2 regions of the Caproicibacter sp. genome follow, and region 1 is predicted to be linked to the other one. Evidence: predicted binding sites of a transcription regulator. Region 1 holds the regulator's gene; the other holds the start of a gene.
The links. The regulator NrdR, encoded in region 1, represses ribonucleotide reductase genes. The targets are predictions, from matches to a motif close to CACNANATNTNGTG.
Positions count from the first base shown of each region.

Region 2: nrdD (anaerobic ribonucleoside-triphosphate reductase) is a predicted target of NrdR. The motif match lies at 5,825-5,838, and genes of this name have one in related genera.

Region 1 is NZ_JBJKOP010000047.1:55,539-67,872, forward strand. It holds gene ACLQ3M_RS13385 (PolC-type DNA polymerase III) at 1-2,116, opposite strand, end outside; gene ispG (flavodoxin-dependent (E)-4-hydroxy-3-methylbut-2-enyl-diphosphate synthase) at 2,131-3,171, opposite strand; gene ACLQ3M_RS13395 (M50 family metallopeptidase) at 3,168-4,250, opposite strand; gene ACLQ3M_RS13400 (1-deoxy-D-xylulose-5-phosphate reductoisomerase) at 4,254-5,408, opposite strand; gene ACLQ3M_RS13405 (phosphatidate cytidylyltransferase) at 5,452-6,276, opposite strand; gene ACLQ3M_RS13410 (isoprenyl transferase) at 6,277-6,984, opposite strand; gene frr (ribosome recycling factor) at 6,990-7,544, opposite strand; gene pyrH (UMP kinase) at 7,547-8,266, opposite strand; gene nrdR (transcriptional regulator NrdR) at 8,544-9,005, opposite strand; gene ACLQ3M_RS13430 (sugar phosphate isomerase/epimerase family protein) at 9,074-9,856, opposite strand; gene ACLQ3M_RS13435 (hypothetical protein) at 9,969-10,406, shown strand; gene ACLQ3M_RS13440 (ABC-F family ATP-binding cassette domain-containing protein) at 10,532-12,334, shown strand, end outside.
Region 2 is NZ_JBJKOP010000008.1:110,608-122,941, forward strand. It holds gene ACLQ3M_RS01345 (stage V sporulation protein S) at 1-99, opposite strand, end outside; gene ACLQ3M_RS01350 (TIGR00282 family metallophosphoesterase) at 220-987, opposite strand; gene rny (ribonuclease Y) at 1,129-2,718, opposite strand; gene thrS (threonine--tRNA ligase) at 3,272-5,182, shown strand; gene ACLQ3M_RS01365 (hypothetical protein) at 5,282-5,599, opposite strand; gene nrdD (anaerobic ribonucleoside-triphosphate reductase) at 5,877-6,146, shown strand; gene ACLQ3M_RS01375 (molecular chaperone GroEL) at 6,206-6,376, shown strand; gene ACLQ3M_RS01380 (PocR ligand-binding domain-containing protein) at 6,432-7,484, opposite strand; gene ACLQ3M_RS01385 (undecaprenyl diphosphate synthase family protein) at 7,605-8,237, shown strand; gene ACLQ3M_RS01390 (hypothetical protein) at 8,325-8,477, shown strand; gene ACLQ3M_RS01395 (DUF2680 domain-containing protein) at 8,530-8,952, opposite strand; gene ACLQ3M_RS01400 (response regulator transcription factor) at 9,127-9,816, shown strand; gene ACLQ3M_RS01405 (ATP-binding protein) at 9,813-11,279, shown strand; gene ACLQ3M_RS01410 (polysaccharide deacetylase family protein) at 11,397-11,933, shown strand; gene ACLQ3M_RS01415 (hypothetical protein) at 12,010-12,144, opposite strand.

The DNA.
Region 1 (12,334 bases):
TCCCGACCGGCTGAATTTCCAGGTAGTCGTAAAACGACGCAATTTCGCACAGAGTGGACCAAGGCTGCGCCCCGGTGATTGCCCGGTAAAGTTCTCCGGCTTCACAGGCGCTGCCGACCAAAAGACCTTCCCGGTATTTGATCAGTTCCGATTTCGGGATTCTCGGATTCCGGTAGAAGTACTCCAGATGAGACTTTGATATCAGTTTGTACAGGTTTTTCAGACCGATCTGGTTTTTCGCCAGCAGGATCATATGGTATGACTTCATCTTTTTAATATCGCCGCCGGCAAGGCAGCTATTGATATCCTGCACCGTTTTTGCGCTGGTATCCTCCTGTAAACGCTGAATCAGCCTTAAAAAGATCTGACCGAGTACCATGGCGTCGTCGCAGGCCCTGTGGTGGTTGAAGGGATCGAGTTTCAGATATTTTGCGACCGTGTCGAGCTTAGCGTTTTTAATTCCTTTTAGAAGCGAACGGCACATCGGAACGGTGTCTATGTATGTATTTGTGAATTCAAAGCCGTTTCGCCCGGCGGCTACCCGGATGAAAGAGGTATCGAAATCGGCGTTATGGGCGATCAGCACCGCATCTTTTCCGCAAAATTGAAAGAACTGTTCCAACGCCTGACGTTCCGAAGGCGCATCCTTTACCATTTCGTCCGTGATTCCAGTCAGCTCGGTTATCTTCGCAGGTATTCCGCGTTCCGGGTAGACGAATGAGTCGAAGGAATCGGTTATTTCGCCGTTTACAATGCGAACCGCGCCGATTTCCGTAATCCGGTCCGCGGATGGGCTCAGACCTGTCGTTTCAATATCAAACGAGATAAATTCGCCGGAAAGCTCCCTGACGGAATCGCCTTTGACAGCGGGAACCAGATCATTGACGAAATAGGCTTCGGAACCATAAAGGATTTTAATCGGTTGGCCTTTCTTTTTCAGTTCCTCCGCCGCGTTCATCGCGTCCGGATAGGCCTGCGCAACTCCATGGTCCGTGATTGCTACAGCAGTATGCCCCCATTTGGCCGCTCTGTGAATCAGGTCTGATGCGGAGTTGACTCCGTCCATGGCGGACATTGTGGTGTGCATGTGCAGTTCCACACGCTTGTCCTGAGCATCGTCTGTAACCTCTACCTGCTTTACAGTCGCAATGCTTTTGGGACGCAAGACGATTTCATGGTCATATTTGTCGTATTCCACATCGCCGCGCACCAGAACAGACATTCCTTTTGCCAGTGTGTCCAGCATCTTGCACTGGGTTGCCATCTCTATAATCTTGAGCGTAATGGAACTGGTGTAATCCGTAATATTGACGGAATAAATCTTTCGCTGCCTGTCGCGCGTCGCCTTCTGGTCCACAGAAAATATTTCTCCCCATATGGTTGCACTGCCGATATCCGGAGTGATCTTTGAAATTGGGATCGGTTTGGCCCGCGGCAGATGTCCGTAAATTTCTCTTGCGCTGTCAAGAATAACCGTGGGGTACAGCGTATCCCCTTCGCGGACGCTGATGGTTTTGGCGGTGGTTTTCTGCCTCAGGGAGGCTTCTTCCGATTCGATCTGTTCAGAAGTTTCCTGTCTGCGGCGAGCCTCTTCTTTCACAAGCTTTCTGTTAATAAACGCCGCCGCACCCTCCTCCGCAGCCAGAACGCCGCCGAATTCAACGACCAGACTGATTCCGAATTCCTCACGGATCAGTTCGGTAAGCATTCTATCCACATGGCGGGCCAAGAGCATGTCTCCGCCGCCATGTTTAAGCTCGATCAGCAGCTTTCCGTTTTCCAGCTTTGCCTCGGAATCCGTCAGAGTTCCGTTCAGGCTTGCTTCACGGCGCTTCAGCTCCATAATCAGGCTCGGAAAATATTCCGTTGAAAAAGAAGCCTGCGGAAATGTTGGTTTCACGCAGGCTTTTGAGAGACGAAGCGGCTTGCAGGAGACAATGCTGCGTTCCACATGATCCAGGATGTTCCGTTCCACAAGGTCGGGAAAAAGGACATTTGCCGTAAGCATTCTAACGGCCGAATCGATCTGAATAGAAGCGATCGTGCCTTCCCGAACCGGTTCCGGAAACCGGGATATATCTATGTATTCGTGAAAAAAATCTCCAAACTTCTTCAAGCGACATTCATCCTTTACATTTGTTCGATTTCCCGTAAAAGAGTTTCGACCAGTTGATCCTCCGGAACTCTTTTGATAATTTTCCCTTTTTTAAAAAGCAACCCTACTCCGTCACCCCCGGCAATTCCGATATCCGCCTCTCTGGCTTCCCCCGGTCCGTTGACGGCACAGCCCATCAGAGCAACCGTCAAATCCTTCGTGCAGCCGGCTAGGCACTTCTCGACTTCATCTACAATGGAAATCAGATCGATCCGGGTCCTGCCGCAGGTAGGGCACGAAACAATCCGAATTCCTCCCCTTAAAGAAAGAGCTTTCAAAAGATCGATGCCGGCTTCTATTTCGCGCACTGGATCAGCGGTTAGAGACACTCGAATCGTATCGCCGATCCCCCTTTGCAGCAGAGAACCGATACCGATCGCAGATTTAATCAGTCCCATTCGTTCGCTGCCCGCTTCCGTTACACCGAGATGAAGCGGGTAATCGCATTGTTCCGCTATCAGTTCATTCGCCTGAATCATATGATTGACATCGGACGATTTAATCGATATGACAATATCATCAAATTGAAATTTTTCCAACAGGGAAGCATGGCGCAAAGCGCTTTCCGCAAGCGCCTGCGGGGTCGGTCCGCCATACTTTTCCAGCAATTCCTTTTCAAGAGAGCCGGAATTCACGCCGATTCTAATCGGTATTTGTCTGTCGGCGCAGGCGGCCGCCACTTCCCTGACGCGTTCGTCGGAACCGATATTGCCGGGGTTGATTCTGATTGCGTCGGCTCCCGCCTCCGCACTGGCAAGTGCAAGACGGTAATCGAAATGAATATCCGCGACCAGCGGAATATTTACCGACTGCTTGATTGCAGGGATCAGAGCAGCCGATTCGGCATTCGGCACTGCGACGCGCAGAATCTCACATCCCGCTTTTTCCAGAGCCTTGGCCTGGGAGACATTTCCGTTCAGATCGACAGCGGGACGGCTCAGCATCGACTGCACCGTAATCTTTGCTCCGCCTCCCACCGCGACAGACCCGACATGGACTGTTTTTGAAATTCTCATGCTCCGCCCAATCCTTTTCCTGTAATTAAACGAAGAATGTCGCTATAGGTCACGATTACCATAAAACCCATCAGCAGGCAAAATCCCGCCGTTTCAACAATTCCGACGTATTTCTGCTGCAGAGGCTTGCGGCGGACGGCCTCCACGAAAAGAAACAGAACTTTTCCCCCGTCAAGCGCGGGAAAAGGCATCAGATTGACTACTCCAAGGTTGACGGTCAGAACCATAATCATATACAGAATATTGTTGAGTCCCGCAATAAAACTCTGTGCAAGCCCGGCGGAAGCAGCCTGGTTGATCGCGCTGACCGCTCCGACAGGCCCCGCAACATCATTAAACCCAAATTTTCCGGTTGCGAATCCCACGAGGCTGTACCAAACCATGCGGACCGTGGAAACCGTATCCTGAAAAGATTTTGTAATCAGCGTGCCGAAATTCTTATCGATCGGCAGCACATAAAAGTCTAAAGTAAGAATGCTCTTGCCGTTCACTTTCCGGCTGTTGAATTTGACATTGTCGAATGTGAGTGCTTTCCCGTTCCGCAGCACTTCAATATCAACGGAATTAGGATTTGCCGTCGCAAGGGCGAAGCTCAGGTCACGGTCCCCATAAATCCGGTAATGGTCGACGGAGATAAATTCATCCCCTCTCTTCAATCCGGCCTGCTGCAGCGCCGAATTCTGATCAAACTGCGAAACGGTGGTGGAAGAAAACGCGCTTTCCTGCCCCAAGATCGTCATCATTAAAACGAGCCCGAGCAAAATGTTCATGACGGCTCCCATGACAACGACCAGGAATCGCTTCCAAACAGGCTTTTGGCCAAAGGACCCGGTATCGGCGCTTTCTTCGTCCTCACCCTCCATGGCACAGAAGCCGCCGATCGGCAGCAGGCGAAGGGAATAACGAGTTTCTTTTCCCTGTTTATGAAAAAGGGTAGGCCCCATTCCAATCGCAAATTCATTGACTCGAATCCCGCATAACTTAGCGGTAAAAAAATGGCCGAATTCATGGATAAAAATCATAAATCCGAATAGCAGAACAGCAATGATAATCAAAATTGCTTTTATGATGATAATCACCTCTCAGGTAGTAACTTTGCTCAAAACGAAACTGCGAGCACGCGCATCGGCCCGCAGAACATCTTCGACACTCCGCACCTCATCCACGTCAGGCTGATGCTCCATCGCTTCCCAAACCAACTCTCCAATTTCCAAAAAGGAAATCTTGTGGTCCAAAAACAGCTTCACTGCCACTTCGTTTGCTCCGTTCGCCGCTGCAGGCGCAAGGCCACCGCGCCTTAGCGCGCGTCTGCACGCCGCAAGACAGCGAAACGTCTTTTCGTCCGCATTTGAAAATGTCAGAGTACCGTATTTTGCCAAATCAAGAATATCCGTATCGGAGGAAAGACGTTCCGGATAGGTGAGGGCATACTGAATCGGAAGATGCATATCGGGGACACCGAGCTGCGCGATTACGGACCGGTCTTCAAATTCCACCATGGAATGAATGACGCTTTCCCTTTGCACCAGTACGTCGATTCTATCATCCGGGAGTCCGAAAAGCCAGGAGGCTTCAATAATTTCCAGGCCCTTGTTCATCATGGTCGAGGAATCAATCGTAACCTTCGGCCCCATATGCCAGTTCGGATGTTTTAACGCCTGTTCCGGAGTTACGCTTTTCAAATCTTGCAATGTTTTTCCGAAAAAAGGTCCGCCGGAAGCTGTCAGAAGGATCCTGCGAATTGCTTTTTTCCCGGGACTGCCCTGCAGACATTGGAATACCGCGGAATGTTCGCTGTCAACGGGAAGAATCCGAACATGTCGCTCTTCCGCTTCCCGCATGACCAGCGCGCCGCCGGCTACCAGTGTTTCCTTGTTGGAAAGCGCTACATCCTTTCCGGCGCGAATCGCCGCAAGAGTCGGGCGAAGTCCGACCATTCCGACGACGGAATTGCAAACAAGGCCTGCCGTTGGCAGGCAGGCCGCTTCGCATAAGCCGTCCATTCCCTGCACTACCCTGACAGGCAGGTCGCTGACCGCCGTTTTTAGTTTTAAAGCAGCGGCCGGATCAAAGACCGCTGCAACCTGGGGGCGAAATTCCCGGATCTGTTCTTCCAGCAGGCCGACGTTTTTTGCTGCCGCCAGCGCACAGATTTTCAGACCCAGTCTTCTCGCGACATCCAAAGTTTGGGTGCCGATGGACCCCGTGGATCCCAAAACGGATAAACATTGTTTCATTATTATTCACCAATTGTTTTGATTATTGCAATCTATGAGAAATTTAGCTTAAAACGATGGGAAGCAGCTGAACCAGGATATAAACAAACGGAGCTTCGAAGATCACGCTGTCGAAACGATCGAGAATTCCGCCGTGCCCCGGGATAATTTCACTGAAATCTTTAATATGGCAGCTGCGCTTGATCAGTGAAAAGCTCAGGTCGCCAAGAATCGAGATGCCTGTTCCGAAAACTCCGATCAGAACAAGAGGCAGGTATGACACATTCACGCTGTAAGCATAATAGATCGCGTGAAATAAATAACCGAAAACCAGCATGGCGGCAACATTCAGAAGAAGCCCGCCGATGGCTCCCTCTATGGTTTTATGCGGACTGATATTTGGGCAGAGCTTATGTTTTCCGAAAAAGGTCCCCGCGAAAAAAGCGCCGACGTCCGCCGTCCACGCGGAAAAGATTCCTATAATCACATAAAACATCCCATGGCTGCCGCCGATTTCTCTTAAGCTGATAATTGTTCCCAACGCGGACGGAATCAGCAAAGACATACTGTAAATTACGCCGACTTCGCGAAAAGTAATCTCCGTATGATATAAAATCAAAGCGGAAAAAATGATTACGGTGTAGAGAAAATAAGCGGCGTCATGCCAAAAGGGAGTTGAAAGGAATGGAAACACCGCAGAAAAAAGCAGACTGGGAATCAGAAGGATCAGATTTTTGGCAAGACCCAGCGCGGTGATAATTTCATTCACCGCAAGAACGGAGATCAGGCCGATCGCAAAATTCAAAGCAAGCGGAAGCGTGCTGTTGCAGATAACGATCGCGGCTAGAAAGACAATCAGGGTCAGTGCCGATGTAACTCTTGTTCTCAATCAAATCCCTCCGAAGCGCCTGTTGCGGGCGGCATAGAGATCCAGTGCTCGATCCAGATCTTTCGGCTTGAAATCCGGCCAAAGAGTATCCATAAAAATATATTCGGTATATGCGGACTGCCACAAAAGAAAATTGGAAATTCTCTGTTCTCCGCTAGGGCGAATGATCAAATCAGGGTCAGGCTGTCCGGCAGTATACAGCCTGCGGGCAAAGTCCTCTTCCCCAATTTCGTCCGGCGGCAAACTGCCATTCTGAACATCCCGAACCAACGCCTTTGCCGCCTGAAGGATCTCTGCACGACCGCCGTAATTTAAAGCAATATTCAAAACCATTCCGGTCTTGTTTTTGGATACACGGACTGTCTCGTCGATTAACTCCCTCAGCCTGGGATCAAAGGCTGTTTCATCGCCAAGAAAGCGAACCTGAATATTTTCATCAAGGAAATTCGTTAAGGCATCGCTGAGATACTGCTTGAAAAGCTTTATCAGCGTCAAAACCTCATTCTGCGGGCGCTTCCAGTTTTCGGTTGAAAACGCGTAAATCGTCAGATAACGGATTCCTATTTGATTGCAATAGCGGACGATGGTCTTAAAAACCGCCGCTCCGGCCGCATGGCCTGCAGAGCGGGGAAGACCCCGCTCTTTCGCCCAGCGGCCGTTGCCGTCCATAATAATTCCCACATGTACGGGCAATATTTTTGCCGTCATGAATTTTATATCTCCAAAATTTCCTGTTTCTTATTTTCGAAGACCTTATCCGTCTCCTTACAATACCTGTCTGTCAGTTCCTGCGTGTGCTTTTCAGCCGTTTTTAAATCGTCTTCCGTCAGCTCAGAGTTTTTCTTCTTCACTTTCAGCTTATCCATCGCGTCACGACGGATCGAGCGAATCGCGACCTTGCATTCCTCCGCCATTTTACCGATTTCTTTCACGAGGTCGCGGCGTCTTTCTTCAGAAAGCTGTGGAAACGTAAGTCGGATGATTTTGCCGTCGCTCTGCGGATTAATCCCCAGTTCGGAAGTTTCTATCGCGCGTTCAATCGATTTGCACACGGTTGCATCCCACGGCTGAATGGTAAGGACACGCGCTTCACTGACGGAAATAGCGGCAAGCTGATTGATCGCGGTCGGCGCGCCATAGTAATCCACCCGAATTTTGTCCAGGACAGCAGGATTGGCCCTGCCTGCGCGAATCGCGGCATAATCGCCCGAAAGAACGGAAATGCTTTTTTTCATACGGCTCTCGGCATCAGATAATATTTCTTTCATGACTAATCCTCCTTTACAACTGTTACAATTGTTCCAATCGGCTCGCCGCAGACCGCTTTTACAATGTTCTCCGGCCGGTCGATGCTGAACACCAGAATTGGAATATGGTTATCCATGCAAAGGGAAGCGGCGGTACTGTCCATTACCTGCAGGCCACGGTTCAGCACATCAAGGAAAGACAGAGAATCAAATTTTACCGCATTCGGGTTTGTCTTTGGATCGCTGTCATAAACGCCGTCAACCATGGTTGCTTTCAGTACGATATCCGCGTCGATTTCGGCGGCACGCAGGGCTGCGGCCGTGTCTGTGGAGAAGAACGGGTTGCCTGTACCGCAGCCGAAAACCACCACTCTCCCCTTTTCCATATGACGAACAGCCCGATTGCGGATATATGGTTCAGCGATCTGTCTCATTTCAATCGCAGTCTGAACACGGACCTGAACGCCAAGCTGCTCCAGTGCATCCGCCACGCCAAGCGCGTTGATTGTGGTGGCAAGCATTCCCATATGATCGGCCCGCGTACGGTCCATTTTGCCGCTGCTGCGCCCGCGCCAGAAATTTCCGCCGCCCACAACTATGCCGATCTGTATTCCCATATCAGCGCATTGTTTTATTGGCCTGCAAATTTCCAGAACCTTGTCGAAATCAATCCCGTGGGATTTCGAACCAGCCAGACTTTCGCCGCTTAATTTTAATAAGATTCGTTTATATTTTGGCTGCAATTCCAACACTCCTATTCAGTTTCTCTTATTTTACATGATGGATAGTGCAAAGTAAAGCATTTCATCGCTAAATATAGTTATTCTTGCCAGATTCCACGCGCCAAAGACAGAATGACGATTCTTTTTTCACACGATACCCAACGACGGGTCGGCAGGGCGTTTAAAGCAAAAGCTCTTTTGCTCTCACCGGCACTGCCGGTGGTTTCGATGCACAAAAACAGCCGCCCAACTTTTTCACAATTGGCGGCTGAACTTCCGTTTTCAAGCGGCAGAAAAATTATTTCGATTTATTTTTAATGATCCGGTTGAGTTCGTCCATAAACGTGTTGACATCTTTGAACTGGCGATAAACAGAAGCAAAGCGGACATATGCAACTTCATCGACCGCTTTTAATTTTTCCATGGCATATTTACCAATCAGGCTGGACGGTACTTCGCGGTCCAGAGAATTTTGAAGCATATTTTCAATTTCATCAACGATTTTTTCCAGCGTTTCAATAGAAACAGGGCGCTTTTCACAAGCCCGCAGCAATCCGTTCAGCAGCTTGTTGCGGTCAAAGGCCTCTCGTGATTTGTCTTTTTTGATCACAACGATGGGCACCGTTTCAATCACCTCATAGGTGGTGAAACGTCTGGAACACTTCAGGCATTCCCTGCGTCTGCGGATTCGTTCCCCCTCGTCCGTCGGGCGTGAATCGATTACTTTGCTTTCTGCGTAACCGCAATATGGGCACTTCATCGCTTGGATCACCTCTGCTTAATTATACCAATTTTCAGTATGAATATCAAGCAAAACTATGAAATCTTTCATAATAATTCTTCAACAACATGTTTAGCCGAAACAAGCTCTTCCATCCGGGTGAAATTTTTCCGGTATACCTCAATAATCAGGTCCCCGTCAAAGCTGAATTTTTCCAGCATGCGGATCAGTGCCGGATAATTCATTGTTCCACAGCCGGGAAGCACGCAGTCCGATCCGGGCATATTGTCATTCATATGGACGTGAACGATTCTGTCTCCCATCGCGGCACAAATCCGGTACGGATCCTGCCCGCCTCGGACCGCCTGCTTAATGTCAAGGACAAAAGCGCAGTTCTCGCCGCAGTGTTCTTTCATTTTAAAGATAAAAGACGGGTCGTCGCTTAAAAAATTATTTACATTCTCCTGTGCAACGGTGACACCAAATTTTTTTCCCAGCTGAAACAGCCGGACGTACCGTTCATAATATTGCAAATCGGCGGCAGGCGAGCGCTTTTCGCTTCGTTTGCCGTGGAGGACAAATATTTCGGCGCCCAGCAAATTACACACCTCAAAATATCTTTTATAGATTTCAAGGCCGTCGAGAAACCGCCGTTCGTAATCGGAAAACAGCATGAAGCTTTCAAATCCGGAAGTAAACGGGTGCAGCGATTTGATGCGGCTGCCCGTATCCTTCGCCTTGAGACGAAGTTCCCTGACATAATCCGGCTTCAGTTCGCTGAATGTATTGATAAAAATTTCAAATTCGTGAAATTGCAGCTTCAGCAATTCAGAAAAAGCGTCTTCAAGCAACATCGGATATAAACAAGCCGTGGAAATGCCGGCCCTCATAAAATCACCTCCTGGTTATTATATTCCAGCCAGGGGCAAAAGTCCAGATTAAACAGGATCGGTCACGGGTATCCTAATATAGTGAAGATGATGAAGGAAGGAAGAGAACTCTATGCGGCGGGACAAAAAGAGAAATCTGATCGTGAACGAACTGTTTCGCGTTTCCCGTTTAAGCATGGAGGCGGCCGAGCTGGTCCTCCCTCTCGTGAAAGACGAAAGCTTAAAATATCAGGTTCAACGGCAGCAAGAACTTTACCGCTCCACCGCGGCAAAGTCGGCGGAAATTCTGTGCCGAAGCGGACTTAATCCGGAAGATGAGCCGGGACTGATGGAACGGGTTCTTCGTGATTCCATTAGAATGGATACCTCATGGAATAAAAGCGCCCCTCATATTGCACAGATTGCCATTCATTGTACAGACGCCGCGATGAAAGATCTGGTGAAATCCATGAACCGATCCGCCGACGACGACACGGAAAGCCGAAAGCTTGCAGAAGAATACCTGGCCGCAAGTCAGAAAAACATTGAGCTTTTAAAAATGTATCTGTAAAGGGGAAACTGCCCGGGAGCCGCGCACGTCCTTGATTTCAGCCGACAATTCCGTTATAATGATTGGAACGGCGATCAAAGCCGTGAATCCTGCTTGACAAGCAGTGTACATAGGAAGGATAGAGCATGGGGTACCTCAGCATCGGAAATCTGGAAAAATCGTTCGGTACGCAGGTGGTGCTGAGCGATGTTTCCTTTGAAATACAGGAAAACGACCATGTCGGACTGATCGGAAGCAACGGTTCCGGAAAAACGACCTTGTTTAAGCTGATTACCGGAGAATTGTCCCCGGATGCAGGAACCATCTCGGCCGCAGGAAAAACGACGCTCGGCTATATGGAACAGCATGTTTGCCGCGACCTTGACAGGAGCGCTCTGGATGAAGTCCTCACGGTGTTTTCAACACTTCTTGCCCAGGAGCACGAGCTGGAAGAAATTGAACAGATCCTTCTCAACGGCAGCCCGGAAAACGTTGATTCTCTTGTAGATCGGCAAACCGTCTTAAACGAAAGATTCATTGCGGACGGCGGGCTGACCTTTCGAAGCCGTGCGCGTTCCGCGCTCCTTGGGCTTGGCTTTGACGAGGAACAGACGGCTACCCCGATTGGCAAGCTGAGCGGCGGACAGCGCGCGAAACTGCAGCTGGCAAAGCTGCTCCTCAGCGGTGCAAACCTGATGTTGCTGGATGAACCGACCAACCATCTTGATCTTGCGTCCGTCGAATGGCTGGAGGATTTTCTGCGCTCTTCCAAAGCGGCCTTTCTGGTAATTTCCCACGACCGTTATTTTCTGGATCGGGTAACAAACCGGACGTTTGAACTGAAGAATCACAAGCTGAGGCTCTATAAAGGAAGTTACACCTCCTATCTGGAGCAGAAGGAAAACAACGATCTCTCCGTAAGCCGACAGTACGAAAACACACAAAAAGAAATCAGCCGTCTGGAAGGAATTGTCGCGCAGCAGCGCCGGTGGAACCGTGAAAAGAATATTAAAACTGCGGAAAGCAAACAGAAAATGATCAACCGGCTGGAACAGACCCTTGTAAAACCGGACGCACAGGAAAACACGCTTTGCTTTCAGTTTGGAATCAATGTTCGCAGTGGAAACGACGTTTTGACCGCCAAAGATCTCTCTCTCTCTTTCGGGGACAACCATCTGTTTCAGAACGTGTCGTTTGAGATTTACCGGGGGGACCGGGTTTTCCTGATCGGCCCAAACGGCTGCGGCAAAACCTCCCTGATCAAAGTTCTTCTGGGGCAGCTTTCCCCGGACTCCGGTTCCTTTCGCTTGGGGACAGGCGTGAAAATCGGATATTACGACCAGCTGCAGACAGGGCTGAGGCCCGAAAAACGAGTGATTGACGAAATTTGGGACTACTATCCTCAAATGACGGAAACACAGGTCCGCAGTGCGCTTGCGGTTTTTTTGTATCAGGGGGAAGATGTTTTCAAACAGGTTTCGGCTCTGAGCGGCGGAGAGCGCGCAAGGATCCTGCTGCTGCGCCTGATGCTGTCCCGGGACAATTTTCTTTTACTGGACGAGCCAACCAACCACCTGGATCTTCCGTCCTGCGAGGCGCTTGAGTCTGCTCTGGAAGATTATGAAGGAACTTTGCTCATCATTTCTCACGACCGTTATTTTATCAATAAAACCGCAAATCGCATTTTCGCTTTAAAAACGGATGGATTGGAGGACTGCGGCGCAAATTATCAGGAATACCTGGACAAAATAAAAAACGAACAGACCGCAGCGCCTGCCCGTGAAAGCGAAATGGAAAACGACTACAAACGAAAAAAGAAACAGGGGGCCGCGCTTCGAAAACAAAAGGCAGCGATTCTGCGGCTGGAGAAAGAAATCGACCAAAACGAGAAAATCATTGCGGATCTGGAAGAAAAACTTGCCGAACCCGAAACTGCAAGCGACTATCAG
Region 2 (12,334 bases), on a different contig from region 1:
GGCCTGGATTTCCACCGCGCCGGATTCCCGGATGACCCCCGCAACCGCGCCGGCAACGGAATTAGGCGCCGATTTTGACGACACTTTTAAGATTTCCATAAGCTATCCTCCAACTTTTTTTAATAGTAATATCATAAATCGAAAAAAAAGTTTTTGCAAGATATTTTATAAAAAATAATTATATTATCAAAATTTAGACAGCGATATTACCAAACTTTATCATGAGATTTGTAGCCTTTCGATGGAAATCGTCTTTCCCGTCTTTTCATCGATGGAAAAAACAGCGCCGTCAATCCGGCAGTCGCCGTCCGCCAGCTCAAAGCGGACCGGCATTTTTGTCCTCATTTTCTGAATAGTAAGTTCCGGTTTGACCCCCAGCACGGATTGAACCGGGCCGGTCATTCCCAGGTCCGAAAGATACCCCGTGCCACCGGGAAGAATTGTTTCATCTGCGGTTTGCACATGGGTATGCGTGCCGAAAACCGCCGTAACACGGCCGTCGAGGTAGTAGGCCAGAGAACGCTTTTCTCCGGTCGCCTCGGCATGAAAGTCAACCAGTGTGATTTTCGGTACGCCCGCCGAGAGAATCCGGTCGGCAGCGTCGAAAGGAGATTCCATGCTTTCCATGTAAACAACTCCGATCAGATTCAGAACGCCTACCTGAATCCGCCCGAGATCGATGACTTCAAAACCCTTTCCGGGCGCGGAGGAAGGAAAATTCGCGGGGCGGAGCAGAGCCGGGCAGGAATCGTAAAGATCGTAGCTCTCCCTGCGGCGAAAGCTGTGGTTGCCTGATGTAATAACATCCACGCCGCTGTCGAACAGATGATGAACGGACGCGGGGGTCAGTCCGTTGCCGTCGGCGGAGTTTTCCCCGTTCGCGATGACCAGATCGATCCCTTTCATTTTTTTGACGGCCGGCAGGTGACTGCGCAGAAAATTGCAGCCGATGCTGCCGACCACGTCTCCGATTGCCAATATATTCACTTGATTACCCCCAAAGATGAAAACTCCGGATAAAAAAAGGGAACAGCACTCTGTTCCCCTGTCGTTCCAAAATGTTTGCACAGGAGAGAAGTTCCTCCTGTGCCACAGCCTGCACCGCAGCTTCAGCTGACGGATGAAATTTCATTTTGCGTATTCAATCGCTCTGCTTTCACGGATTATGGTAACCTTGATCTGGCCCGGATATTCCAAATCACTTTCGATTTTTTTACAGATATCCCGTGCCAGAAGCACCATTTTGTCATCGCCGACGGATTCCGGTTTTACCATGATCCTGATTTCGCGGCCCGCCTGAATGGCATAGCTTCGGTCGACTCCGTCAAACGAGGAGGCAACGGCCTCCAGCTTTTCCAGACGCTTAATGTAGTTCTCCAGGTTTTCCCGCCTTGCCCCCGGCCGCGCCGCGCTGATTGCGTCTGCGGCCTGAACCAGACAGGCGACGATCGTTTTGGCTTCAACGTCTCCGTGATGGGCCTGTATCGCGTGTACCACCGCGTCGCTTTCCTTATATTTGCGAGCCATATCGACGCCGATGTCGACATGGGAACCTTCGATTTCATGATCCAGCGCTTTGCCGATATCATGCAGCAGACCGGCTCTGCGCGCAACGGTTGGGTCCAACCCGAGTTCGCTTGCCATCATGCCGGCAAGATAGGCGACTTCAAGGGAATGGTTCAAAACATTCTGGCCGTAGCTGGTGCGGTAACGCAGCCGTCCCAGCAGCTTCACAAGTTCAGGGTGTACGCCGTTGACGCCGGCTTCAATCACGGCGTGCTCGCCTTCCTGCTTAATGGTGGCGTCCACCTCTCGACGAGCCTTTTCGATTGTTTCTTCAATCCGTGCGGGATGAATTCTTCCGTCTGCAATCAGGTGTTCCAGGGCGATGCGAGCCACTTCGCGGCGGACCGGTTCGAAACAGGACAAAGTAATCGCTTCCGGCGTGTCGTCGATAATCAGGTCGACGCCGGTCATGGTCTCAATCGCGCGGATATTTCTTCCCTCGCGGCCGATAATCCTGCCCTTCATTTCATCATTCGGCAGCGGCACGACGGAGATGGTGGCTTCCGCGACATGGTCCGCGGCGCAGCGCTGAATTGCGGTCGAAATAATCTCCCGCGCGGCTTTTTCTGATTCTTCCCTCGTCTGCTGATCGAATTCCATCAATTTGACAGCTTTTTCATGAGTTAACTCATTTTCAAGATTGTTCAGAAGATAATCCTTTGCCTGATCCTTGGTGAAACCCGAAATCCGTTCCAGCATTTCAAACTGACTCTTTTTCAAAGCTTCCGCTTCGCCAAGGCGTTCTTCCACATGTTTCAGCTTATTGTTCAGGATTTCATCCTTGGCTTCCAGACTTTCCGTCTTTTTGTCAAGCGTCTCTTCCTTTTGCTGAATGCGGCGTTCCTGCCGCTGTATTTCTTTCCGGCGCTCATTCAGTTCGCGCTCGGATTCCGTCCTTTGGCGGTGGATTTCATCTTTTCCCTCCAGAATTGCTTCCTTTTTCTTCGCTTCCGCCGTCTTGATCGCATCGCTTACAATCCGCTTTGCTTCCTGCTCCGCCGAACCGATGGTATACTCGGCAATCTTTTTGCGGTGAGCGACCCCCCCGAGGAAGGATATAACCGCGGCCACGGCGGCGGCTGCGACGACAGCGATAATACAGGTAATGAGAGTAACAGTCAAATTTTGGCACCTCCTTTTCCTTTTCTTCATAATAAAAATTTAATAAATCATAAAAATTGGGTATCATGGGTGCGTTATCCCATAAAATGCAAAATATTGCATCATAAAAATAATTGTATTACTTTCCATGCCGGTCTGTCAAGAAATTTGCTTAGAAATGCTTCCTGAGTTTTCATAATTTAGGACATGCTGCAAAATGATTGCCGCATTGTTTGGAAATCCGGTTGCCACGTTGACATTTTATGCATAAGGTGCTACTATAATAATCATTATAAAAGATCTTTATATTCAGGGATTCATGAAAACTGAAAAAGCTGAAAATGTTGACGAGGAAGCCTCGCCCGGGACCCTGCTTCAGAGAGCGTGCGTTATGAGCTGAAAGCGCATGCAGCAGGACGGAGGAAGGCTACCGCCTCCGAGTGTACACCGAAGCGAGAGCAAAAGGTGTGCCGGCCGCCGCCGTTATCGGGCCGCAAGGAGGGCAAAAGCATGGCTTTTGTCGAATTGGGTGGAACCGCAGGATCAATACCCTGCCCCAGGATTTGGGGCAGGGCTTTTTTATTTTTCAAAGGAGTGTAACAGGATGATTCATGTCTGTTTAAAAGGCGACCTTCGCGACTATGAAAGCGGAACAACCGTTGCAGAGGTTGCAAAATCCATCGGCGCCGGGCTTTATAAGGCTGCGTGCGCCGGAAAAATCGACGGAAAAACGGTTGATCTGCGCACGCCGCTCTACAGCGACTGCAGTCTGGAAATTCTGACGTTTGAAGACGCCGAGGGAAAACGCGCTTACTGGCACACCACGTCCCACATCATGGCGCAGGCGGTGAAACACCTGTTTCCGGAGGCGGGCTTTGCCATCGGCCCCGCGATTGAAAACGGCTTTTACTATGATTTCGACCTGCCCCGCACGCTGACCCCGGAGGATCTCACCGCCATTGAGGCTGAAATGAAAAAAATCATCAAGCAGAATTTGCCGCTTGAGAGGTTTGAGCTGGACCCGGATGAAGCGATTGAACTGATGGAAAAGGAAAACCAGATTTACAAGGTGGAGCTGATCAGGGAACATTCCGGCAAGGGAGAAAAAATCAGTTTTTACCGGCAGGGCGATTACGTCGACCTGTGCGCCGGCCCGCACCTGATGACAACCGGCCAGGTCAAGGCGGTCAAACTGACCAACTGCACCGGCGCCTACTGGCGCGCGGACAAAAACAATAAGATGCTGCAAAGGGTTTACGGCATTTCATTCCCGAAAGCCTCCGAACTCGATGCATACCTGACGATGATGGAGGAAGCAAAAAAGCGTGACCACCGCAAGCTGGGCCGCGACCTTGATCTGTTCGACATTTACGACGAGGGCCCCGGCTTCCCGTTCTTTCTGCCGAAGGGCATGGTCCTGCGCAATCTGCTTGAAAACTTCTGGCGCGAGGAGCACGCGAAGCACGGCTATCAGGAGATTCGCACCCCGATCATCCTGAGCAAAGACCTCTGGCTTCGCTCCGGGCACTGGGATCATTATAAGGACAACATGTACACGACAAAGATCGACGACGGGGATTACTGCATTAAGCCGATGAACTGCCCCGGCGGAATGCTGGTTTATAAGCGCAAGCTGCATTCCTACCGCGACCTTCCGGAGCGCGTGGCGGAGCTGGGGCTGGTGCATCGGCACGAGCTTTCCGGCGCTTTGCACGGCCTGATGCGCGTTCGCTGCTTTACCCAGGACGACGCTCACATCTTTATGACGCCGGAACAGATTGAAAGTGAAATCCTCGGCGTGATGGACCTGATCGACAGCTTTTACAAAGTGTTCGGTTTTGAATACAATCTGGAACTTTCCACGCGCCCGAAAGATTCCATGGGAACCGACGAACAGTGGAATATGGCGACGGACGCGCTGATTCACGCCTTGAAAGCGAACGGAAAGCCCTATGTTGTCAACGAGGGCGACGGCGCGTTTTACGGCCCGAAGATCGATTTCCATCTGCGTGACTCCATCGGAAGAACCTGGCAGTGCGGTACGATTCAGCTTGATTTTCAGATGCCAGAGCGGTTCGACCTGACCTATACCGGCGCCGACGGCGAAAAGCACCGCCCGGTTATGATTCACCGCGTTATTTTCGGAAGTATCGAGCGGTTTATCGGAATTTTGACGGAGCATTACGCAGGAGCGTTCCCGCTGTGGCTGGCTCCGGTTCAGGTCAAGGTGCTTCCGATTTCGGACGGCACGCAGGAATATGCCCGGAAGGTGGCCGATGAGCTGGCCGCGGCGGGCCTGCGGATGGAACTTGACACGCGCAATGAAAAAATCGGCTACAAGATTCGCGAGGCGCAGCTTCAAAAGATTCCTTACATGCTCGTAATCGGTGAAAAGGAAGCTCAGAACGGGGAAATTTCCGTTCGCAGCCGCAAGGGCGGCGACCTGGGCGCCATGAGCCTCTCGGAATTCGTGAAAAAGGCTTCAGAAGAAGTTGCGACAAAAGCAAAAGACTGATTTCCAGAATAATGCAGCGAGAGGGCCGTATCCGCATAAACGGATACGGCCCTCCTTTTGCAGCCTTAACCTTAGCTTTTCCTCTTTGATTTAATCCACTCAGCGAAAAGATATATCAAAAAACATGCGGCGTAAGCGAAACTGAAATTTAATAATGCATGAATCCACAGGGGCGGATAGGTGTTGTTGTAAAACCATGGGCGCAAAAGCCTGGGCAGAACGGTGCCGCCAATCGCTACCCCAAGGCTGACGCCGATGGCGGATTTCAGGGCTCTTTTGACCACCAAATCCCTCCTCAGTAAAATTGACCGTTTCGGTTGTTATCAGCAAGTTTTGGCTGTCCGTCTTGACGACGAGATTAAAACCTCGCGAGGCTTTCTCATTTGGCCGGATGTAATTCACGATGATGTTGATCATTGGGTCGTCGTTACAGTTTGCGTCAGTTACTTATGTTCCTCCCCGCCGTCGGCGGGGGAGGAACATGTCCATATTCGCAATCTTAGATGATATCATACCATAAATTTTGTTTCACAGCGTTAAGTTTTCGCAGATTTTAGGCAAAGGGCCGGCAGGATGGACCGGAGCCCTTGGGCTTATACGGCAGAATGTCAAACTATATATAGATTTACTATTGACGATTCAGTCAATATATTGTATGATATGAAAACAGATTAAGAAAGAAGGCTGTTTGAAGATGCAGACGAATGTAACGGTTACCGGAAATGGATTGGCAGAATCAGAGGTCAATAACTATATTCAGTATGTCAATCAGAAGAATCCGGGCAGAGTCATCAAATCTCTACAGATTGAGCCGGACGGCGAGTATGTGAACCTGTCCTATGAGCTGGAGCCGGTTCCGTTTGAGAGGATCCGCCGGATCACAGGGTATCTGGTCGGAACAATGGACCGCTGGAACAACGCAAAACGCGCTGAGGAGCGGGATCGCGTCAAGCACGGCATGTAATACTTTCATTTTAGGAGGGCGATTGCTCCGATTTATGGTTTTTCTCTGAAGAAAGGGAAATGCTAATCGACGGGGTGATCGTGTTTATGACTGAAATTGACCCAAAAATGAAAGATCGATTTAATTCTCTGTCTGAGGGTTTGAAATCGGAGATCATGAAGCAGAATGTTCAGATCCGCAGCCTTCAGGACCTGATTCACTGCCTTGAGAAAATCGTAAAAGAAGGCTGACGAAGAGAACGCCGCGCGGCTGTAGCCGCGCGGCGCCTCCTTGTTATATGGAAATTTAGAGTTCGTCCCTGTTTTTCAGCATGTTGTCCAGCTCATCCGCTAGATGGACGATCTGCTGAACCGCGTTGGAGACGTCCTCAAGTGCTTTTGCCTGCTCGTGAGATGTGCTCAGGGTCACTTCGGAGTGGGTTACCGTCTCGCTGATGGATTTTTTAATTTTTTCCGTCAGCAGAGAAATTTCATTGGCTGTTTCTTTGGAATTATCCGAAAGGTTTTTAATCTCTCTGGCTACGACCGCAAAGCCTACGCCCGATTCGCCCGCGTGGGCCGCCTCGATGGAAGAGTTAATGCCGAGGATTTTCGTATTCATCGCTATTTTATTGATCAGCGCAAGAATATTTCCGATTTCGGTATTAAATTTCCCAATCTGTGTAATTTCCTGATTTAAATCTTCCTGCTCGCCCATAATACTCTGTGAAGACGACGCGAGTTCTTCCAAAGTGGCGGAGATTTCAACAAATTTGCCGGCAAGCCTTTTTGCGATCGCTTCCAACTGCAGTCTTGCGTATCCGCTTTGCGCGAGGGAATTTACGACAATAAAGAGAACTTCTGCCGCCGCCGAGATGCGTTCGGATTTGGTTGCTTCAATTTCATGAACGGCTTCCACCAGCCCGGATTCGCTAACTCCGATTTCCTGGGCGGTCTTTCGGTATATTTCTTCCTCCGGGCTGCCGGCAAGGCACTGCCCTCCGAGCACGGTGCCGACAAGCTCGCCGCCCACCATGATGGGAGCCGCGAAATCAATCAGTCCGGCGTGGCAGTTGCCGATAAAGGGCCGTCCGGTTCTGGCGGCTTCTAAGCCCATTCGATGATGCGATTCCGCACACCGGCTGTCTCCGATTGTGGATTTATGTATAAATTCGGTGCAGAACTTTGTGTAAGAGCTGGGCTGGGTGACCGGATTCCCGTTGCGGTCAACCGTGACGCTCGCGCAATTCATTCCTTTGGCAAAATTATCCTGAAATTTTTGCAACAGGACAAGATCCACAATATCTGTGATTTCCAATGCCTTTAAATCTATTTTTTCATGGTCCAGAAGCTTAATCACAAGTCCATCCCCTTTTTAAACTATTTTATCATTTAATGGAAAATGTTATCAGTTGAAAGGAATTATAAGGAATTAATCGGAATGGTAATAATTTCCTGACTTTTAATTAAAGGGATTTTTATGGAACAATTTAAAAGAATACCCGCTCACATCGGTATCATTCCCGACGGAAACAGAAGATGGGCCCAAAGAAACGGATTTAAGAAAGAAGACGGGTATCGGTACGGCATTCAGCCGGGGTTTGAGCTTTATCGTCAGCTGCTGGAATGCGGTGTGAAAGAAGCGACTTTTTACGGCTTCACCAAAGACAATAATAAAAGGGCAAAAGAGCAGCGCGACTCATTTACGAAGGCCTGTGTGGATGCTGTCGAACTATTAAGCGGCAAAGACGCCAATTTGCTGGTCGTGGGAAATGCGGAATCGCCTGCTTTCCCAACGGAACTGAAAAAATATGCAAACCGAAGGGTTTGCTTTGGCAAGGGAACAATCAATTTGAATTTTCTGGTGAATTATGACTGGGAGTGGGATATAAACGGCCTTGCACAGAACGGGCGGATCAAATCGTCCGGAATTCCAAGAATGGATCTGATCATCAGGTGGGGCGGGTGCAGGCGTTTAAGCGGTTTTTTGCCTGCCCAGTCGGTTTATGCGGATTTTTACATCATAGACGACTTCTGGCCTGATTTCAAACCTTCACATTTTTATGAGGCGCTGCGGTGGTATCAGAGCTGTGATGTAACGCTGGGCGGTTAGCTCTTCAAATGTTCATAAAAAATTCATAATTTTATGTTATTATGTAAACAATACTTTAAGATGAAATTGAATTACGGGAGGTCTAAAATGAAAGTGAACTCTAAGATTGCGCTGCAAAGCAAGTTAAGGGTGTTCCTGGCTTATTACCATACGGCCGAAAAAGAAAATGATCAGGAACGCAAGGACAAGCTGGAGCCATATATTGAAGACCTCCGGGAAGAAATTAAAAATACGGAATAAGCAGGCAGAGGCTCCGTTTGGGAAAACCCAAACGGAGCCTCTGTTTTTTTGATCAGGAGTTGTCATTTCGGCCGTAACCTGCGCCGAAGCATCCCCGTCCGCCGGCGTAGCCGCCGCCGAAACCTGTCCCCGTGCCGCCGCAGGATTCCTGCCGCTCTTCCATTTCATTCAGAATTTCGTCGGCTCTTTCCTGCGTGATGGTTCCGTTTTCAACCTGCTGGTCGAGAATATCTTTTCTATTATGCAGCCGGTCGTCCTTGAATTCATCCAAAACCCCCGCTTCGCTTGCAATCGCTCCATAGGTTTTGCCGGTATTCAGTCTTTCCTCGGTTACGCTCCCAGAGGTTCTTCCGGTTAATGCTGCAACGGTCTCGGCAGGAGATTGGTGATTCGACGCGGCGTACGCGGAAATCGAAACGGTACCCGCCATAAGTGCCGTCACGCCAATCACAACAGCTTTCTTCCAACTTTTCATTGAAGTCTTCCTTTCTGCATTTCAATTTTTACTGCATTGACATGATACCGCTGCTCTGTGGCGAAAATATGTTTTTTCTTTTTTATTTGTCGAACATTTTCAATTTGAATTTTACAAACACGATCAGATATTATAAAATCAATTAACAATGAAATTGTAAAAAGGGTGATTCTTTTGCAGACCCTGTTAATTGCAGACGACAACCGCCAAATTACGTCTATTTTGGAAGAATACGCAAAAAAAGAAGGCTTTTTGCCTTCGGTTGCTCTGGACGGACAGCAGGCGCTGGAATTATTTCACAAGCTGCAGCCTGACCTTGTACTTCTCGACGTAATGATGCCGAAAATCGACGGGTTTGAAGTATGCAGGGAGATTCGGAAGACCTCGAACATCCCGGTCATCATGATCACCGCGAGAGGTGAGGACTTTGAGAAGATCATGGGTTTGGATATCGGCGCGGACGATTATATTGTAAAGCCGTTTTCCCCAGCGGAGGTAATGGCCAGAGTGCGGGCAGTGATGCGGCGGATTTCAAATGCCGACGGGCAAAAACAGCAGGCGGTTTTTGTTTTTGATAACCTGAGTGTCAATCTGGAGCAATATGCCGTTACAATCGGCGGGCAGGATGTTTCGCTGACGAAAAAGGAAACAGAATTGCTTTGGACTCTTGCAACCAATCCGGGAAAAGTGTTTTCACGGGATAACCTCCTGAACAGTCTTTGGGGGTATGACTACTACGGTGACAGCAGGACGGTCGATTCCCACATCAAACGGCTCCGTGCCAAATTGGACGCATTTGCTCATGAAAACTGGGAAATTAAAACGATCTGGGGCGTTGGTTATAAGTTTGAGGGAAAATCATGAAGAATAAAATTACACGCAAGCTGACTCTTTATTTTTCGTCGGTTTTGCTCCTGTTCTCCGTGATTATCGGCAGCGTTTTTTTTATACTGTTTCAGAATCACACGATGACGCTGCAAAAGTCGGAATTGCAGAAACGTGCTGAAACAATGGCGGGGACGATTTCTAAGTATTTGAGCGGTTCCGGTGGAGCAGGCGGAGGAATGATGGGGGGAGGGCAGATGGGGTACGGCGCTTACCTGCATTTTCTCGACGATATTGCCATGACCGATGTCTGGGTTGTCGATGAAAATCTGAATTTGCTGACCAGCGGAACGATGGGAGAAGGAAACTATCAGTATTCCGATCTGCCGCCCGACGCCGAGGCCGTGGTAAAAGAAGTATTCCAAAACCGGATAACCTTCAGCGAGGGCTTCAGCGGCCTTCTGAACAAACCGACTCTTACGGTGGGGACTCCGATTCGTTCCGGGGGCAGGGTAGTCGGCGCGCTTCTGCTCCATTCTCCGGTGGAGGGGATTAACGAAGCGGTTTCACAGGGATTTCTGATTCTTGCTGCCAGCATACTCACCGCGCTGCTGCTGTCCCTGCTGCTGTCGGGAATCCTCGCGGTAAGTTTTACAAAGCCGCTCAGAAAAATGAAGGATACGGCTCTGAGCCTTGCAAACGGGGATTACAGCGCCAAAACGGAAGTGCGCCAGAAAGACGAAATCGGCGAGCTGGCGGGCGTGATCGACGTGCTGAGCGAACGGCTTGAGGCGGCCAGACGGGAAAGCCAGAAACTGTATCGCCTCAGGCAGGATTTCACGGCGAATATTTCCCACGAGCTGCGAACTCCCGTTACCGTGATCCGGGGATCGCTGGAAGCTCTTTGCGACGGTGTGGTGACGGACCCGGAACAGATCGGCAGCTATCACCGTCAAATGCTCAGCGAAAGCATGTTTCTGCAAAGGCTTGTAAACGACCTTCTGGATCTGTCGCGCCTGCAGAATACGGATTTTCAGATTGAAATGCAGTCGGTAAATTTATGCGATGTTCTCAATGATGTGGTGCGAAGCGTGCAGCATTTGGCGGAGCCGAAAAATATTGAAATTATTTTGCAGGAAAGCTCGCCGATCTGTACCGTGACGGGTGATTACGGCCGGCTGCGTCAGATGCTTTTGATCATTTTGGATAATGCGGTCAAATTTTCTCCCAACGGCAGTGCCGTGACGGTAAAATCAGAGGATCAGTCCGTTTCCATCCGCGACTGCGGAATCGGAATTGCGCCGGAAGATCTTCCTTATATCTTCGACCGTTTCTACAAGACAAGGTCGGAAGAAAATAAAAGCGGTTCGGGCCTTGGGCTTGCGATTGCCAAACAGATTGCGGACAGACACGGCATTCAGGTTTTTGTCGAAAGCGAACAGAGGAAAGGAACCGAGTTTCGGTTTCAGTTTCCGCAGAATTACGGCAGGAGCCGTCGTTAACCTCTTTTTCTTTGCGTTCGGATGTCTCGGCGGGGTTACGCCCATCAGTTTTTTAATAAACCGGTTTTATGTGATCTCCTTTCGCATATATTTTGAAACAGAAAGGGGAAATAGACTATGCGTGTCATTACCGTAACCCGTAAAAGGATTCTCACCGTTCTGTTCTGCGCTTTGGCCGTAGTAGTGGCAGCCGCCGTAGGAGTTCGCAGCGTGCAGGCCGTACAGGCCTCGTCTACCAAGCGGCTGCTTCCGATTTACAATGTAAAGACGGAGGAAAAGAAAATCGCCATTTCTTTTGACGCGGCGTGGGGAAATGAGGAAACACAGACCCTGATTGATATTTTAAAGGAATACAATGTGAAAACGACCTTTTTTGTTGTCGGTGCATGGGTCGATAAATATCCGGACTCTGTAAAAGCTCTGGCGGCGGCGGGGCATGAAGTCTGCAACCACTCCAATACGCATCCCCATATGCCGAAGCTGTCGGAAACCGATATGAAAAATCAGATTGTTTCCTGTAACGATAAAATTAAAGCGGTTACAGGCGTCAGCCCGATTCTTTTCAGGCCTCCATACGGCGATTACAATAATGCAGTGGTAAAATCCACCCAGGATTTAAATATGTATCCGATTCAATGGGACGTTGAAACATAAGATGTTAAATTAATGTGGCTTATGCATTGCCGTGCTGCCCTAAAATATAACATCAGCCGCCCGTTAGGGCGGCTGATCAGTCGGAATCGATACATTCTGTAGTTTCACTTTCCGGTGAGTCATTTTTGAGTTGCTCTTGCCATTCAGCAGCGAGCGCTTCCTGAATTTTTTTAAAGTCAGGCGTGTCCTTTTTATAACTTTTGATTTTCACGGAGATATTTCCCTTTCAGCTAAAGCTAAAGCATAAATAAACAAGGCTCCTACTGCAACAGTAGAAGCCGAAGGTTTACTCTTCCAAAATTCCAATCTCATTTTGGAGGTCGCTTATGATAGGGGCAAGAAGAATCATACGTTTTAGGTCTTTGGTTCTTTTAGCTTCTTGATAACAGACCGTATACACG